2 regions of the Streptococcus sp. SCPM-O-B-15294 (M123) genome follow, and region 1 is predicted to be linked to the other one. Evidence: predicted binding sites of a transcription regulator. Region 1 holds the regulator's gene; the other holds the start of a gene.
What was found. Region 1 encodes Rex, which represses fermentation and respiration genes when NADH is low (regulators of the CRP and FNR family bind a similar motif). Its sites were predicted from a motif close to TTGTGAANTANTTCACAA; they were not measured.

Region 1 (7,703 bases):
GGCAGGGGTAGACCGTGTTGTAACCCTCGATCTTCATGCGGTTCAAGTACAAGGCTTCTTCGATATCCCAGTAGACAACTTGTTCACGATTCCTCTATTTGCGGATCACTATATCAAACAAGGTTTAACCGGTTCAGATGTAGTGGTTGTCAGCCCTAAAAATTCTGGAGTGAAACGCGCACGCAATCTTGCTGAATATCTAGATGCCCCAATTGCTATCATCGACTACGCCCAAGACGATTCCAGCCGTGACGAGGGCTACATCATAGGGGATGTTAAAGGTAAAAAAGCAATCCTGATCGATGATATTCTAAATACAGGAAAAACCTTCTCTGAGGCTGCAAAAATTGTTCAACGCGACGGCGCCACTGAGATTTATGCCGTTTCTAGTCACGGACTTTTCGTTAAGGGAGCCGCAGACCTACTGAATCAAGCACCGATTAAAGAGATTTTGGTTACAGACTCTGTAGCAACCAAAGAGCAAAAACCAAAAAATGTAAAATACATTACTGCAAGTGAATTGATTGGAGATGCCCTTGTACGTATCCAAGAGCGTAAACCAGTTAGTCCACTATTTGCATACCACAAGAAATAAGGTGATGGCGTGATTTATTTTGACAATGCGGCAACCACTCCCCTAAGCCCAGGAGTAATCAAGGTGATGACAGAAACGATGGAAACCAGTTTCGGAAATCCCTCTAGTCTCCACTCCCACGGTCGCCAAGCGAAAAAGATTCTTAGAGACGCTAGGGAATGCGTTGCAACTTGTTTAAAGACCTCTAGTCAACAGATTATCTTCACTTCTGGCGGGACCGAAAGCAATAACACTGTTATAAAGGGCTACTGTCTCAAACATAGACAGCAAGGGAAGCATATTATTACCACGGCTATTGAGCACCATGCCGTCCTGGAACCGATTGAGTACTTGGTCCAAGAATATGGATTTGAAGTAACCATCATTCAACCGGTCGATCAAAAGATTCGACCTGAAGATATTCGAGCTGCACTTCGTCCCGATACAGTTTTAGTATCCACCATGTATGCCAACAACGAAACGGGTGATCTCTTGCCTATCAAGGACATTTCAGACCTTTTAAAAGACCATCCTGCTGCTTTTCATGTCGATGCTGTTCAAGCCGTTGGTAAACTTGCTGTAGCCCCTGAAGAGCTAGGAGTTGATTTTCTAACCGCATCGGCCCATAAATTTCACGGGCCTAAGGGAGTTGGTCTTCTCTATGCTAAAAAGCCTGACTTCTTCAATCTCTTACACGGTGGTGACCAAGAAGACAAACGTCGAGCTAGTACAGAGAACTTGATTTCAATTGCTGGAATGGCTCAAGCCCTCAAAGAAGCAACTGAGCAGTTAGACGCAAATTATCAGTACATTCAGAGCTTATCTGAACGTATCCTAACAGGCCTAGAAGATTTAGATTTCTATCTGAATAGCACAGACTCCAAACTTCCTCATGTCTTAAACATCGGCTTCCCAGGTATCATCAATGATATCTTACTGCTTCGTTTAGATATGGCGGGAATTTCAGTATCAACTGGCTCGGCTTGTACTGCGGGGACTGTTCAGCCAAGTCATGTCCTTGCAGCTTATTATGGCGAAGATTCACCTCGCTTGAAGGAATCTATTCGCATTAGTTTATCCGAATTCAATACGACTGCTGAAGTCGATACTTTTATAACAACTATTCACAAAATTTTAGGAGAATTACATGGCATTTGAAACATCTGTCTCATTACCAAACTGCGATTACACATACGCAATCCATCCAAATATTAAAAAATATACCCTACGCGACAATACCTTTGCACAAACAAAGGTTGGAAACTACGAATTAAATCGTTTGTTAGAAGCTATTCCAAATAGTGGAGATGGCTTTAAGTTAAAAATTATCATCAATAAGGATTTAACAGGATTTAAAATTAACATTACTGACAAGTCAGGCCTTCGTTTGGTAAATATTTTTAAAAACCCAGAAAACAAGATTATCCAACAAAAATTCTACTTCCTCATGGACAGTTTAGTTGAACGTGAAATCTTTGAAAGGATTGAAAAGTAATGACCAATAGTCCTGTAGTCCTCACCTATTTGGATGCATATCAGAAGGAACGTCAGGTTAGCTACGACAACATCGATCACTGTCTATTAGCCTTCTCAGGTTGTGTGACCATTCCAGATTCCTATCAGGTTGTTTCTGTGACCTACAAGGGGCAAACCTTACCTTTCACTGGAAAAATCGGTGACTTCTATCGCTATCTGATTCAGTTTGATCAGAGTTTAAGAAATTCCAATTAAGAAAGAAAAACACCGTTTTGGTGTTTTTTTAGTAGAAGATAGTTGCTTTATTCACAAACTTTTTATAAAATAGATTTGAAAGGTTGTGATATTGTGAAACAAGATAAGACTAATCCAATTCCTCGTGCTACTGCTAAACGACTCTCCTTGTATTACCGCATTTTTAAACGCTTTAATGCAGAGAAAATTGAGCGAGCAAATTCAAAACAGATCGCTGAAGCCATCGGGATTGATTCCGCAACTGTTCGTCGAGACTTCTCCTACTTTGGAGAGCTTGGACGACGTGGTTTTGGTTATGATGTCAAAAAGTTAATGAACTTCTTTGCTGATCTCTTGAATGATAACTCCATCACCAATGTTGCTATTGTCGGGATTGGAAATATGGGGAGTGCCCTTCTTCACTATCGCTTCCATGAGCGAAACAAAATGAAAATTGTCATGGCATTCGATACGGATGATCATAAGTTAGTCGGCACTAAAAGTAAAGATGGTATTCCGATTTACGGCATCTCCACACTAAAAGAAAAACTTGAGGGACAAGAGATTCAAACAGCCATTTTAACCGTTCCAAGTGTAAAATCTCAAGAAGTTGCAGATTTACTGGTTGAAGCTGGTATCAAGGGAATCCTTAGCTTTTCTCCCGTACACTTAACAGTTCCAAAAGATGTGGTAGTCCAATATGTCGACCTAACCAGTGAACTACAAACCCTTCTCTACTTTATGCGTAAGAATACATGATAAGCAAAGAGGCTGGGACAAAAGTCCTAGCCTCTCAATTGTCTTTGGATTGTTGAGCAAGACGCAGTGGTTGAGTGGGCTCTACCACGCTGATTTTATCAGCTTTTACAGCCCTACTCAACTGTGCGGAGGTGGGACGACAAAATCGAATTCTAACGAATTACCGATTTCTGTCCCACTCTCTTTTTCTATACCAATAAATCTGTTTCTTCCCGGTAGCTATAATAATCATCAGTTGAGACAATCAGATGGTCCAGGAAAACAATTCCTAGACAATTGCAGGCTTCAATCATTTGTTGGGTGACACCATCATCATTCTTGCTAGGATGAATGATCCCGGACGGGTGGTTGTGAACCAAGATTAAGGATGTCGCCATATGCTTGATGGCATAGTGCAAGATTTCTCTTGGTTCTGCAATGCTACGATTGACTGTTCCAATAAAAATCACTTGCTGATGGATAATTTGATTTTGAGTATTCAGATATAAGGCCAGTAAATGTTCCTGTTTCTCATGGCCTATTTTTTGCTGCATCATTTTTGCCAACTTTTGACTACTCATGATTTGTTCTGTTTCAATCACTTCAGAAGTCTGTATTCGTTTCCCTAGTTCAATAGCAGCTATCAGCTCTATGGCCTTTACTTTCCCAATTCCTGGAATTTCCTGTAACTCCTGAAAACTCATACTAGCTAGTTCTTTTAAACTCTTTAGTGATCCCAACAGGTCTTGAGCGATCTCGTAGACTGGTTTATTTTTGTTCCCCGTCCGTAATAAGATGGACAGCAATTCTTGATGACTGAGCTTATCAGGTCCTTCTGTTAGCAAACGTTCTCTAGGTAAGAGACCAGTTTCTTGAAATACAATATGATACATAAAAAACCTCCTCAATTAATAATTCGCAATTGAGGAGGAAAAAGGACGATTCTGTATAAATTAAATTGGACAAACTACTTCTCTTAAGTTTTCAAGAATTCGAGTTTCTTCATTTGAGAAGTTAATTCTATAGCATTCTTGCACTTGTTCCAAAGAAGCAAGAAATTGACGAATTTCGTATCGAACTAAGTGTTCTTGATCATCAGGAATGTTTTCAATGGTTTCGAAGACCTGTTCAACTTCGTAGATCCCCTTGGTAATGAGCGCTGTTTTAGGGAAATCATTGACCAGTAAGCCATAGAAGTTTCTTAACAAAGTATAGATATCTTCTGTGCGCATTCAGTTCCTCCAAGCTTCTTTCTATCACTCTTCTATTATAAAATAGAAAGCATGCAAAAATATGTCAGTCAGGTAACATTTTATGACTATCCTCTTACAAGTTGGCAGAAAATTAACAGAAAAAAAAGAGGTCAAGGACCTCTTTTTAAGTTGATTATAATTGCATTTGATTATAAGATTTTGTGAAAGCTTCCAGTATATCTTTTGGTGCTTTTGAGTAATCTACTGAAGTTTCCAAAGTCCCTTTTACAATCGTACGATAAGTTGCTGCAGCATCCTCACAGGTCACCAAGGTGATTTCATTAACCCCTTCACGATCTGCAATGACATCGACCCGATCTGGTGTAACTGTCTCAACAGAATTGATGACATAAGTATACACCTTTTCCTTATCAGTGATATAGATTTTCATTCCAGCTTTGGCATGTTCTAATGGAGAAAAGAGCATTTCATTTGCCCCTGTCAAACCAAAGACATGGTGACTAGCCAAGGAGTAATTCCTTTCCCCCATAACCTGGTCCTCTTTCATGGTACCAGCCCCATAATAGAGTCCCACATTATCTAAGCCTTTAAAAATCGGAAGGTTCATCTTCAACTCAGGGATTGCTATCCCCCCAATAACAGGCAACTTCTGCGCCTGCCACTGGGCATTGATAACAGATTCTGTAGAAAGCGATTTGACTTCTTTAAAATCAAAGCTAGTCTTGGCATCTTTATTCTTATCGATGGTCTTTTTCGATACCTTGCTGACCTGGTACTGATTGGTATGCCACACCATGATCATGTTCCGAATCGGAGCATTAAAGATCAAGGCAATAGACAAAAGGATCAGTAAGGTAGCAAAGATATTAATCAAGCGATTGCGTAAGCTTGTTTTCTTCTTTTTTCTTCTTGAAGCCATTATTTATCCTACCCTTCACTTTCAGTCTCAGTCTCTGACTCATCTTTTTCGTCAGCTTGAACCGTTGTAAAGGTTACGATTTGGGCATCTTGATCCAGACGCATCACTTTCACACCCATGGTCGAACGTCCAGTTTGAGAAATATTAGCGACGCTAGTACGAATCATGACACCTGTATTGGTGATAATCATCAAATCCTCATCTCCTTTGACAGTCATGAGACCGGCCAGAGGACCATTCTTATCAGCCACATTAGCAGTTTTAATCCCTTTACCACCACGTCCTTTTGTTGGATACTCATCAGCACGCGTGCGTTTACCGTATCCCTTTTCAGTGATGATCAATACTTCATCTTGATCTGTAATCACGCTTGCACCGACCACTTGGTCGCCTGGGCGAAGGTTGACACCTCGAACCCCAGTTGCCGAGCGCCCCATATTCCGTACGACAGACTCTTTGAAGCGGACAGAATAACCAAATTTAGTCCCGATGATCACGTCCGTATTTCCGTCAGTGAGGAAGACGTTGATCAGCTCATCCTCATCTTTAAGGTTAAGAGCTTTCAAGCCATTTTGACGAATATTGGCAAACTCAGCTACACTGGTCCGTTTCACTAAACCTGAACGGGTTGTAAAGAAGAGATAGGCGTCTTCACTACGATCCTGAGCGACGTTAATAATGGTCTGAATGGATTCTCCGTCATCTAACTTAAGCAAGTTGACAATCGGAAGCCCCTTAGCTGTACGGCCGTATTCAGGGATTTCATAACCTTTCAGACGATAGACCCGTCCCTTATTGGTAAAGAAGAGCAAACGATCATGGGTGCTGGTAGAAACCAATTCACGGACAAAGTCATCATCTTTGACCCCTGTACCTTGAACACCACGTCCCCCACGTTTTTGAGCAGTAAATTCATCTTGATCCAATCGCTTAATGTAACCCTTGTTAGAGAGAGTAATCAAGACATTGCTTTCTTCGATCAAGTCTTCGTCTTCTAGTGATAGAACTTCTCCTACCATCAATTCTGTCCGACGTGGATCTCCAAACTTCCGTTTGACCTCGTCCAATTCTTCCTTGATAATCGCAACTACACGCTCTGGCTTGGCTAAAATATCAGCAAGATCAGCAATCAAGGCAACGAGATCATCGTATTCGCTTTGAATCTTGTCACGTTCCAAACCAGTCAAACGACGAAGACGCATATCCAAGATAGCTTGGCTTTGACGCTCAGAAAGCTTGAACTTACTCATCAATTCTGCTTGTGCTTCTGCATCTGTCTGGCTATTACGGATGATTTTAATCACTTCATCGATGTGATCAAGAGCGATTAAGAGACCTTCCAAGATATGGGCACGTGCTTCTGCCTTCTCTTTATCAAAGATGGTCCGACGAGTTACCACTTCTTTTTGGTGCTCAATATAAGATCCTAAAATCTCACGAAGAGAGAGAATCTTAGGGACACCATTTTGGATAGCCAACATGTTGAAACCAAAGTTGGTTTGCATTTGGGTCATCTTGAAGAGGTTGTTTAAGATAACATTGGCTGACGCATCGCGACGGACTTCAATGACGAAACGAACCCCTTCCCGGTTAGACTCATCCCGAACTGCTGTAATCCCATCGATTCGTTTTTCTTGAACCAAACGAACGATATGCTCATGCACTTTGGTTTTGTTGACCATATAAGGAAATTCTGTCACGACAATGCGTTCACGGCCTGTCTTGGTCTCTTCAATTTCCGTCCGAGACCGCAAGACAATCGAGCCTTTTCCTGTTTCATAGGCCTTATGAATACCCGATTTGCCCATGACCAAGGCTCCGGTAGGGAAATCTGGTCCAGGAAGCACCTCCATTAGTTCACGTGTGGTCACATCAGGATTGTCCATCATTAGTTTGACAGCATCAATAGACTCACCAAGGTTGTGTGGAGGAATATTTGTCGCCATCCCTACCGCAATCCCTGTCGCTCCATTGACTAACAAGTTAGGGAAGCGAGCTGGAAGAACGTTTGGTTCGCGTTCACTGGCGTCATAGTTATCTGTGAAATCAACTGTATTCTTGTTGATATCCCGAAGCATTTCAAGAGCAATCTTGCTCATACGAGCTTCTGTATACCGCTGGGCCGCGGCTCCATCACCATCCATTGAACCAAAGTTCCCATGCCCATCTACAAGCATGTAACGATAGCTCCACCATTGAGCCATCCGAACCATAGCCTCATAAATAGAGGAGTCACCGTGTGGATGGTATTTACCCATAACATCCCCAGTAATACGGGCAGATTTCTTATGTGGTTTATCTGGTGTAACCCCAAGTTCATTCATACCATAAAGGATCCGACGATGAACTGGCTTTAAACCATCTCGCACGTCAGGAAGAGCCCGAGACACGATAACACTCATAGCGTAATCGATGAAACTGGTCTTCATTTCCGATGTTAAGTTAACATCAACTAAGTTATTATCCTGCATTAAAACAATGCCTCTCTTTAATTAATTCACCATACTATTATAACACATTTAGGACTTTTTTTCTCCTTCGGAACACA
Region 2 (7,703 bases), on a different contig from region 1:
TTTTCATCATGCCAAATCCAAGACCTGTCAAGAGGGAGAGGCCAGCAAGGCTAGCAAGTCCAGACGATTGTTCTCCTGTAGCAGGCAACTCGTCTGTTTTCTCTGATGATGGTTTTTCTTTGACGATGAAATCTTTGATCGGTTGTTCTAGGTCCTGATGAGATAAGGCATCAACTTGAGGGGTCAGGTCTTGCTCTGTTAGGAGATATTCTGGTTTTTCCAAGACTGCAGGAGCTACAAAAGCACCTTGAACCGGAAGTCGCAGAACGGTAGCCGTTAATGCATCTAGTCGAAGTCCTGTTTCTGTCCAAGAGATTCCTTTCGGATCAGTTAGATTGCTAATACCTGCGCGTTCACCATCCACTAGAACATCCGCCTTTCTAAAGCGTTCGAAGTCCGTTCCTAATGCAAAGTCACGCGCCTTGGTATCCGCATTGACTAACACCAAGTATACTTCTCCATTACTTGCTGTGATTTGGTAGCCAATCACCTGATCCTCTTCTTCAACTCCATTCTCACCTGGAATCGTCAAGAGCTTGACGCGGTTCTTCACTTCTTCCATGTTATCCATGCGGAAGGCGTCTGTTGACTTACGAAGGGCAATCAATCCTTTGGTGAAGGCGCGAGAGCGCGTATTCTCTGGATAGAGGGCTTCATTGGTTGCTTTTTCCCAATCAAAGTGGTTGATGGCATCGCTTGAGTCATAAGAATCGTGGATGAAGTAAGGGTAGTCAAATGGTTTTCCATTTTCATCTACCAATAAATGAGATTTGTTTGGAACCTTGTCTTCGGTAACAGGCGTGCGGTAAGCTGGATCCTTGAATTGCTTGGTTCGACCATATTCCTGACCAGAATGAAGGAACGGTGTTCCTTGAGCTGTCAGAACGAGCAGGTTTCCGAGACGCAAGCGACGATGAATCTCTGCATTATTGGCTGGGATACTAGGGTCCTTCTTGATAGACTGAGATATAATATCAAAGAGGGTCAAGTTATCATGGGCCGCAATGTATTGGATGACATCACCTGGGCTATCTGCCTCAAAGTTGGTTGGTTGCGCGATGAGATTCTTAAAGATGGTCGCAATCTTCCGTTTTCCATTGGTGATAAAGGCTGGTTGTCCCTCATTTGGATAGCCAGATTTTAGATTGTTTCGAACATCATCTGAGAATACGGCAACGGTGTCTGTTTTCTTCATCCAGGATTGGTCTGCTGGTTGTACTGGACTGTTTTCATCACCTGCATAGGTCACCCAGCCTTCACCCAACATGATGAGATTTGGATTTAGAGCACGAGCTGCCTTGTAGGCTTCTTCGATAGAGGCTGCATCATGGTCTCCCATCATGTCAAATCGGAAACCATCCACCTTATATGTATCCACTAAATACTTGATCGAATCGACCAAGACCCGTTTGGACATGTAGTGGGTTGTTCCCAAGCGTCCACCACCAAAGCTTGTTCGAGGCGTACCGTCCGCATCCATGAAATGATAGTAATTCGGCTCGATATCCTCAAAGATGTCCACGTTAGCTGTGTGGTTATAGACAACGTCTAGTACCACTCCCATTCCACGTTTGTGGATTTCATTGACCAAATTCTTGAATTCTTCAATTCGTTTTTGAGGATTGCTTGGATCTGTTGAATACATCCCTGACAAGGCGAAGTAGTTCTGTGGATCATAGCCCCAGTTGTAGTTGCTATTGCTTGAGGCATACTCTAACAAGCGCTCGCTGTTTTTCAATTCATTAACGTGATAATAAGACAGAACTGGCAAGAGTTGAACGTGCGTTACACCAAGGTCTTTGAGATAATCTAATTTTTCAACAAAGGAAGCAAAGGTCCCAAATTGGCTCTTAAGCTCTGATGCCAAAGCCGGATCAGAAGTGAAGTCGCGGACATGGGCTTCATAGATGATAGCATCTTCTCGCTTCTTAAAGTTTGGAATGGACGCATAGGTTAAGTCGCTCGGACCTAATCTACTTGGATCCACAAAGGCTGCTTTTGCTACCTTATGAACCGCATCTGTCTTGGACAATTCACTATTCCAAGCTGCCAACGATTTGGCATACGGATCAAGGACCGTGAAGGTTTTTCCTTGGCGTTCGATTTCATACTGGTAGAAATAGCCCGTATAATCTTGGATATCCAGTCCTGAATCAGCAGAAAGGGTCTGCTTCCAAGTGCCTCGCTCCCCTTTTTCTAGAGCCACACGGCCAACTAGTTTTTCAGAATCGTTCTTGTCATAGATGACAACGGATACCTTGTCCGCACTTGGTGACCAGAGGGTGAGATCAACCTTCTTCCCTCCTTCATGAAGATGAGCTCCGAGAGTTCCATCATAGCTATAGGCTTCATCCTTGAGGCGCCAGTTCATTTTAGTTGTAAAGCGGTCATTGTCGTATTGAACCGTATAGGATTGATCAACCTGAGAGAAATCCCCTGTATAGGTCACTTTCTTTCCAGCTTCATCTAAAAGCAGGTCCGAGATGGTAACTGGATTACCCTGAGCATCCGTGATCTTGGTCCGCTTGAGCAATTCTTCTTTCTGTGCCCCTGCCAAGGTCGAGAAGCTGGCTTCAATCTTTTCCTTACCGACATGTTGGGCACCCGTCATACGGATATCGTTGACATAGTATGGGTTGGTGTAAACAGTCGGATCATCGTCCCGTAAGAAAATCTGGCTGTGGTTCTTCAAGTCAGCAAATTTATAATCTTCTTGTCGAATTTTCACATCGTCTCCAGACTTACTCTCATCCAATAATAAGAAACCAAATTCTTTTGCAGCTTCCTTTAGGGGGATATCAATGTAACGACCGTATTTCCCTGTCGCTGTAAAATCTGTCCCATCCGGCCAGGCAGCACTGCTCGGATTCTCTACATCTCCCCAATACCAGAGAGATTTTTTGTCATAATTTCCATCTGTCCGATAATAATTGACTCTGACCATTCCCTCTGCTTGAGGCTGATAAGAATAGACTTTAAATTTGTCATCTAACCAGGCTTCATTCATTTTTGGAGAGAGTAATTCAATGGACTTGTCCCCTGTGATATTGTCCCCTTTAACATTGTTGATGAGGAAGCTAATCTTCTTAGCCTGATCATTTTTAAGCTTGACATCTAGATAATAGCCGTAGTCATCTGTCTTTGCATCCTTAAAGGATTGAGCACCCGTCGGCCAGTTTTCCGAAGGTTTTTCAACATCATCCCAGGTCCAGAGCCCCTGAGTTTCCTTGTTTTCTTCTGGTAGCTTTTTCACATGAATCCGGATGGTCTGATCAGCAATCGGCTCCTCTGCCTTCTCAGACTGAGGAGAAGCAACCTCTTCAGTGAGGGCGCTTACATTTTCAGGCGCAGTGACACTTTCTTCCGCCACTTTTGGAGTTTCACTTGTCTCAGTGTTCGCAGCTGGCTTCACATCTGATGAAGAAGTGCTTGCTTCATTTGACGGGGTTGCCACCACTTCTGAAGCTGTTGCGGGGGGATTGACCACCTCATCCGCACTGACTGGACCAGCAAAGGCTGTTAAGAGGGCCAAACTCGTCGCAATCGCCACCGAACCAACGCCATTTTTCAATCGACGAATCGCATAGACGACTTGTTTATCGCCTGTTACAGAAGAATTCTGTTTCATATTTGTCTCCTTAAAATGATTAGTGTTCAACCAGTATAGCATGTAAAAATTATTTATGCAAGCGTTTTCTCAATTTATACTATCTTTTTATATTGTCCTCCCTATTTTTAAAAAAACCAGCCCAAATGGACTGGTTTTATTCTGTAAGGATGTAGTACATTATGGCTCAACCAAAATCTTGATTTGCGATTTATCTTGCGTTAATTCGATAAAGCCATCTTGAACAATGTTTTCCAATTTGATTTTCTTGGTAACCAATTTTTCAGCAGAGAAATAGCCTTGTTCCATCAATTCCAATACTTTAGGGAAGATGTGGCGATAAGCGATAATCCCTTTGAGGGTCTTTTCTTGAATGGCGAATTCGTTTGGATTGATGCTGGCTTCGCGTTCCCAAATGGATACGACCATACACTCACCTGCCTTATGGACAGCTGCCAAAGCTTGTCCAAGAACAACAGGAACCCCTGTTACTTCATAAGACACATCCGCTCCCCCATCCGTCAAACGATGGATGGCTTCTACGACTGTTTCACCTTCTTCTGGACGAACCACAATGGCACCTAGCTCTTCTGCTTTGGCTTGACGTTCAGGGGACAATTCAACCGCATAGATTTTTGAAGCACCAGCTGCACGAAGGGCTTCCACGATTAAGAGACCGATAGGCCCCAAACCAAAGATAACAGCTGTATCTCCTGCCTTGATAGCAGATTGACGAACTGCATAAACGGCTACAGCAGCAGGTTCTGTAAGCGCTGCTTGCTCATAGCTCAAGCTATCTGGAATCACATGGACCAAATCTCCATCTAGGACACAGTATTTAGCAAACCCACCATCTGCCGCAAGACCGACGAAGTTCAAATTTGGATCAAGGTTATAATCACCAATTAAGTTGTGTTTTGCTAAAATTGGCTCGATCGTCACACGATCACCGACTTTAACACGAGTCACATCGCTTCCAACTTCAACAATTTCTCCAGCAAACTCGTGACCGAGGGTAACGGGTGCTTTTTGACCAGAATAGACATGCTCTTCTGTTGGAATGAAGATTGGTCCATCCAAGTATTCATGCAAGTCTGTCCCACAGATTCCCGTGAATTTGACCGCAACCTTTACTTGATGAGGTTGTACTTTAGGGACTTCTACTTCTTCGATACGAACGTCCTTCTTGCCATGCTAGCGAGCAGCTTTCATTGTTTCCATATGATTCTCCTATTTTTCCATGAATTGCAATTCCCTTTCAGGAAACCCGACAAGCATATTGTAAACCCTTTCACAAACTTTGTCAAGAAGAAACAGACGGTTAATATCTTAATTATCGGTCCGAGATGACTCTAATTTCCAACCGACAATCCAGCCCAGAACAAGAAGATAATTTTCAAAAGCTCCAATAGCATTTACTGGCAAATGATAGTTGAGATAAGCAAATAAATGATTGGTCCCAATCCCAAGCCCACCAATGATCAAGGCCAATAAAACCGTACGAAGATAAAACCAATCATATTTGAGATTGACAGCAATCAGGATCACAAGGACCGCCACATTCCAAATCCCAATCTCCCGTTGCCAACCGACAGAAATACCATATCCCGAATGACTTCCCATATAAGTTGGAAAGAAGAGCTGAAAGATAATCGCTCCAGACATGGCGATGATAACCAGGACAAATAAGACTCTTAAAAATTTGTTCATGTAACTCCTCCTAATGCCAGTTGATATGTAATGATCTTTCCTATTCTAACACAATTTTATGGATAGTAAAAACCAACCTTTCGGCTGGTCTTTCTCTATTACTCTTCTTTCAACTTCGCTAATTCTTGGGCAAGTAACTTGAGGGCTACCTGTGGGTTGGCTTGACCTTTGGTTGCTTTCATGAGGAAACCTGTGAAGGCCTTGTCCGCATTCCGCTTCCCTGACTTGAAGTCAGCTACGGCTGCTTCATTGTCTGCAAAGACTTGGTGGATGATTGGGATCAAGACTTCAGGGTCTGAAATTTGTACCAATCCAGCTTTTTCGACGTATTCACGCGCACCACCACCGTTTTTCGCCAAGTGAACAAAGACTTTCTTGGCAATCTTAGAAGAAATGGTTCCATCTTCGATGATGGCAATCATTTCGACCAAATTTTCCGGTGTCAATTGGATTTCTTCCAGCGTTTTGCCTTCTGCGTTCAAGAATTGTGCGACTTCACCTTGGAGCCAGTTAGACACTTGTTTGGCATCGCCACCAAGGGCTACAGCTGCTTCAAAGAAGTCAGAAGTGACTTTCGTCGCTGTCAATTGGTTGGCATCATAGTCAGACAAGCCAAGCTCTGCCACATAGCGAGCACGACGGTCTTTTGGAAACTCTGGCAACTCTGTACGCATTTCCTCGATCCACTCATCTGAGATTTCAAACAAGGGAAGGTCTGGTTCTGGGAAGTAACGGTAATCCGCTGCTCCTTCTTTGACCCGCATAAGAATCGTGCTCTTATTGGCTTCATCGTAACGGCGTGTTTCTTGACGAATAATCCCACCTGAACGCAAGATTTTCGCTTGACGCTCCACTTCGTATTCAAGACCTTTACGGACGTTTGAGAAGGAGTTCAAGTTTTTCAACTCAGTCTTGGTACCAAATTCCTCTTGACCGTACGGGCGAAGGGAAATGTTGGCATCTACACGCATCGATCCTTCTTCCATCTTGACGTCAGAAATACCAGTGTACTGGATGACTTCTTTCAAAGCTGTCAAATAGGCGTAGGCTTCTTCAGGAGAACGCATATCTGCTTCAGATACGATTTCGATCAATGGAACCCCTTGACGGTTGAGGTCTACATAAGAGAAACCGTCTGTTCCGTGGGTGTTCTTACCGGCATCTTCCTCCAAGTGGGCACGTTCAATCCCGATTTTCTTAGTTGAGCCGTCTTCCAATTGCACTTCAATCCATCCGTTGTATCCGATTGGCTCGTCAAATTGCGAAATTTGGTAGGCCTTTGGATTATCAGGGTAGAAATAGTTCTTACGGTCAAAGTGCATGTGCTGATGAATATCCATATTCAGCGCCAAAGCAGCCTTGATACCAGCGTCTACAACACCCTTGTTCAAGACAGGAAGCACCCCTGGGAAAGACCAGTCAATCACATTAGTGTTAGCATTTTGCTCGTTCCCAAAGTGAGCAGAGGTTGGTGAGAAAATTTTTGAGTTTGTATTCAATTCAACGTGGACTTCAAGTCCGATGACTGTTTCAAAGTTCATTAATTGTCACCTCCGAAAATAAGGGGTTGTTGCTTGTGGTAATCCGTCGTTGCTTCAAAGGCAGCTGCAGCTTGGTAGATGGTTTCTTCAGAATACTTGGGACCAATCAACTGCAAACCAACTGGAAGACCTTGCGCAAAACCTGCAGGAATCGAAATCCCTGGAAGACCTGCCAAATTGACTGGAATAGTCAAGAGGTCAGCCAAGTACATGGCAACCGGGTCGTGGTTGAGCGAATCCAAATCAAAGGCCACGCTTGGAGCTGTTGGCCCAAGGATAAGGTCATAATCTGCAAAGACTTTTTCGAAGTCTTGGATAATGAGGGTACGAACTTGGCCAGCTTTCTTATAGTAGGCATCGTAGTAACCAGATGACAAACTAAAGGTACCCAGCATGATCCGACGTTTAACCTCATCACCAAAGCCTTGGCTACGAGTATTCACGTAGATGTCATCTAAGTTCTTGGCATCTTCCGCACGGAAACCATAGCGAATCCCGTCGAAACGTTGCAAGTTTGAAGAAGCTTCAGATGAAGCGATGATGTAGTAAACGGCAACCCCGTATTTAGAGTGTGGAAGGCTAACTTCTTCGACAGTTGCTCCCAATTTTTCAAAGTGTTTGGCTGCATTAAGGATGGTTTCTTTGACTTCTGGATCGATCCCTTCACCAAGGTACTCCTTAGGAAGGGCAATCTTCATGCCTTTAATGTCTTGACCAATCTTAGAAGTAAAGTCTGCTACACGAACAGGTGCAGAAGTTGAATCCTTGGCATCTTCGCTGGCAATGACATTAAGCAATTGGGCATTTTCCTTAACCGTTGGTGAGAAAGTACCAATTTGGTCAAG

Region 2: a site for Rex is predicted at 4,887-4,904, ahead of AC3E8G_RS01475 (2,3-butanediol dehydrogenase). Genes of this name have one in related genera too.

What each region holds. Positions count from the first base shown of each region.
Region 1 is NZ_JBYQGU010000003.1:105,256-112,958, reverse strand. Features, by position in the region: gene AC3E8G_RS03510 (ribose-phosphate diphosphokinase) at 1-595, shown strand, start outside; gene AC3E8G_RS03505 (cysteine desulfurase family protein) at 605-1,732, shown strand; gene AC3E8G_RS03500 (DUF1831 domain-containing protein) at 1,722-2,069, shown strand; gene AC3E8G_RS03495 (DUF4649 family protein) at 2,069-2,305, shown strand; gene AC3E8G_RS03490 (redox-sensing transcriptional repressor Rex) at 2,399-3,043, shown strand; gene radC (RadC family protein) at 3,232-3,915, opposite strand; gene AC3E8G_RS03480 (porphobilinogen deaminase) at 3,976-4,254, opposite strand; gene AC3E8G_RS03475 (class A sortase) at 4,409-5,155, opposite strand; gene gyrA (DNA gyrase subunit A) at 5,164-7,626, opposite strand.
Region 2 is NZ_JBYQGU010000001.1:337,699-345,401, reverse strand. Features, by position in the region: gene AC3E8G_RS01480 (pullulanase) at 1-3,628, opposite strand, end outside; gene AC3E8G_RS01475 (2,3-butanediol dehydrogenase) at 3,788-4,780, opposite strand; gene AC3E8G_RS01470 (hypothetical protein) at 4,937-5,317, opposite strand; gene gatB (Asp-tRNA(Asn)/Glu-tRNA(Gln) amidotransferase subunit GatB) at 5,416-6,858, opposite strand; gene gatA (Asp-tRNA(Asn)/Glu-tRNA(Gln) amidotransferase subunit GatA) at 6,858-7,703, opposite strand, start outside.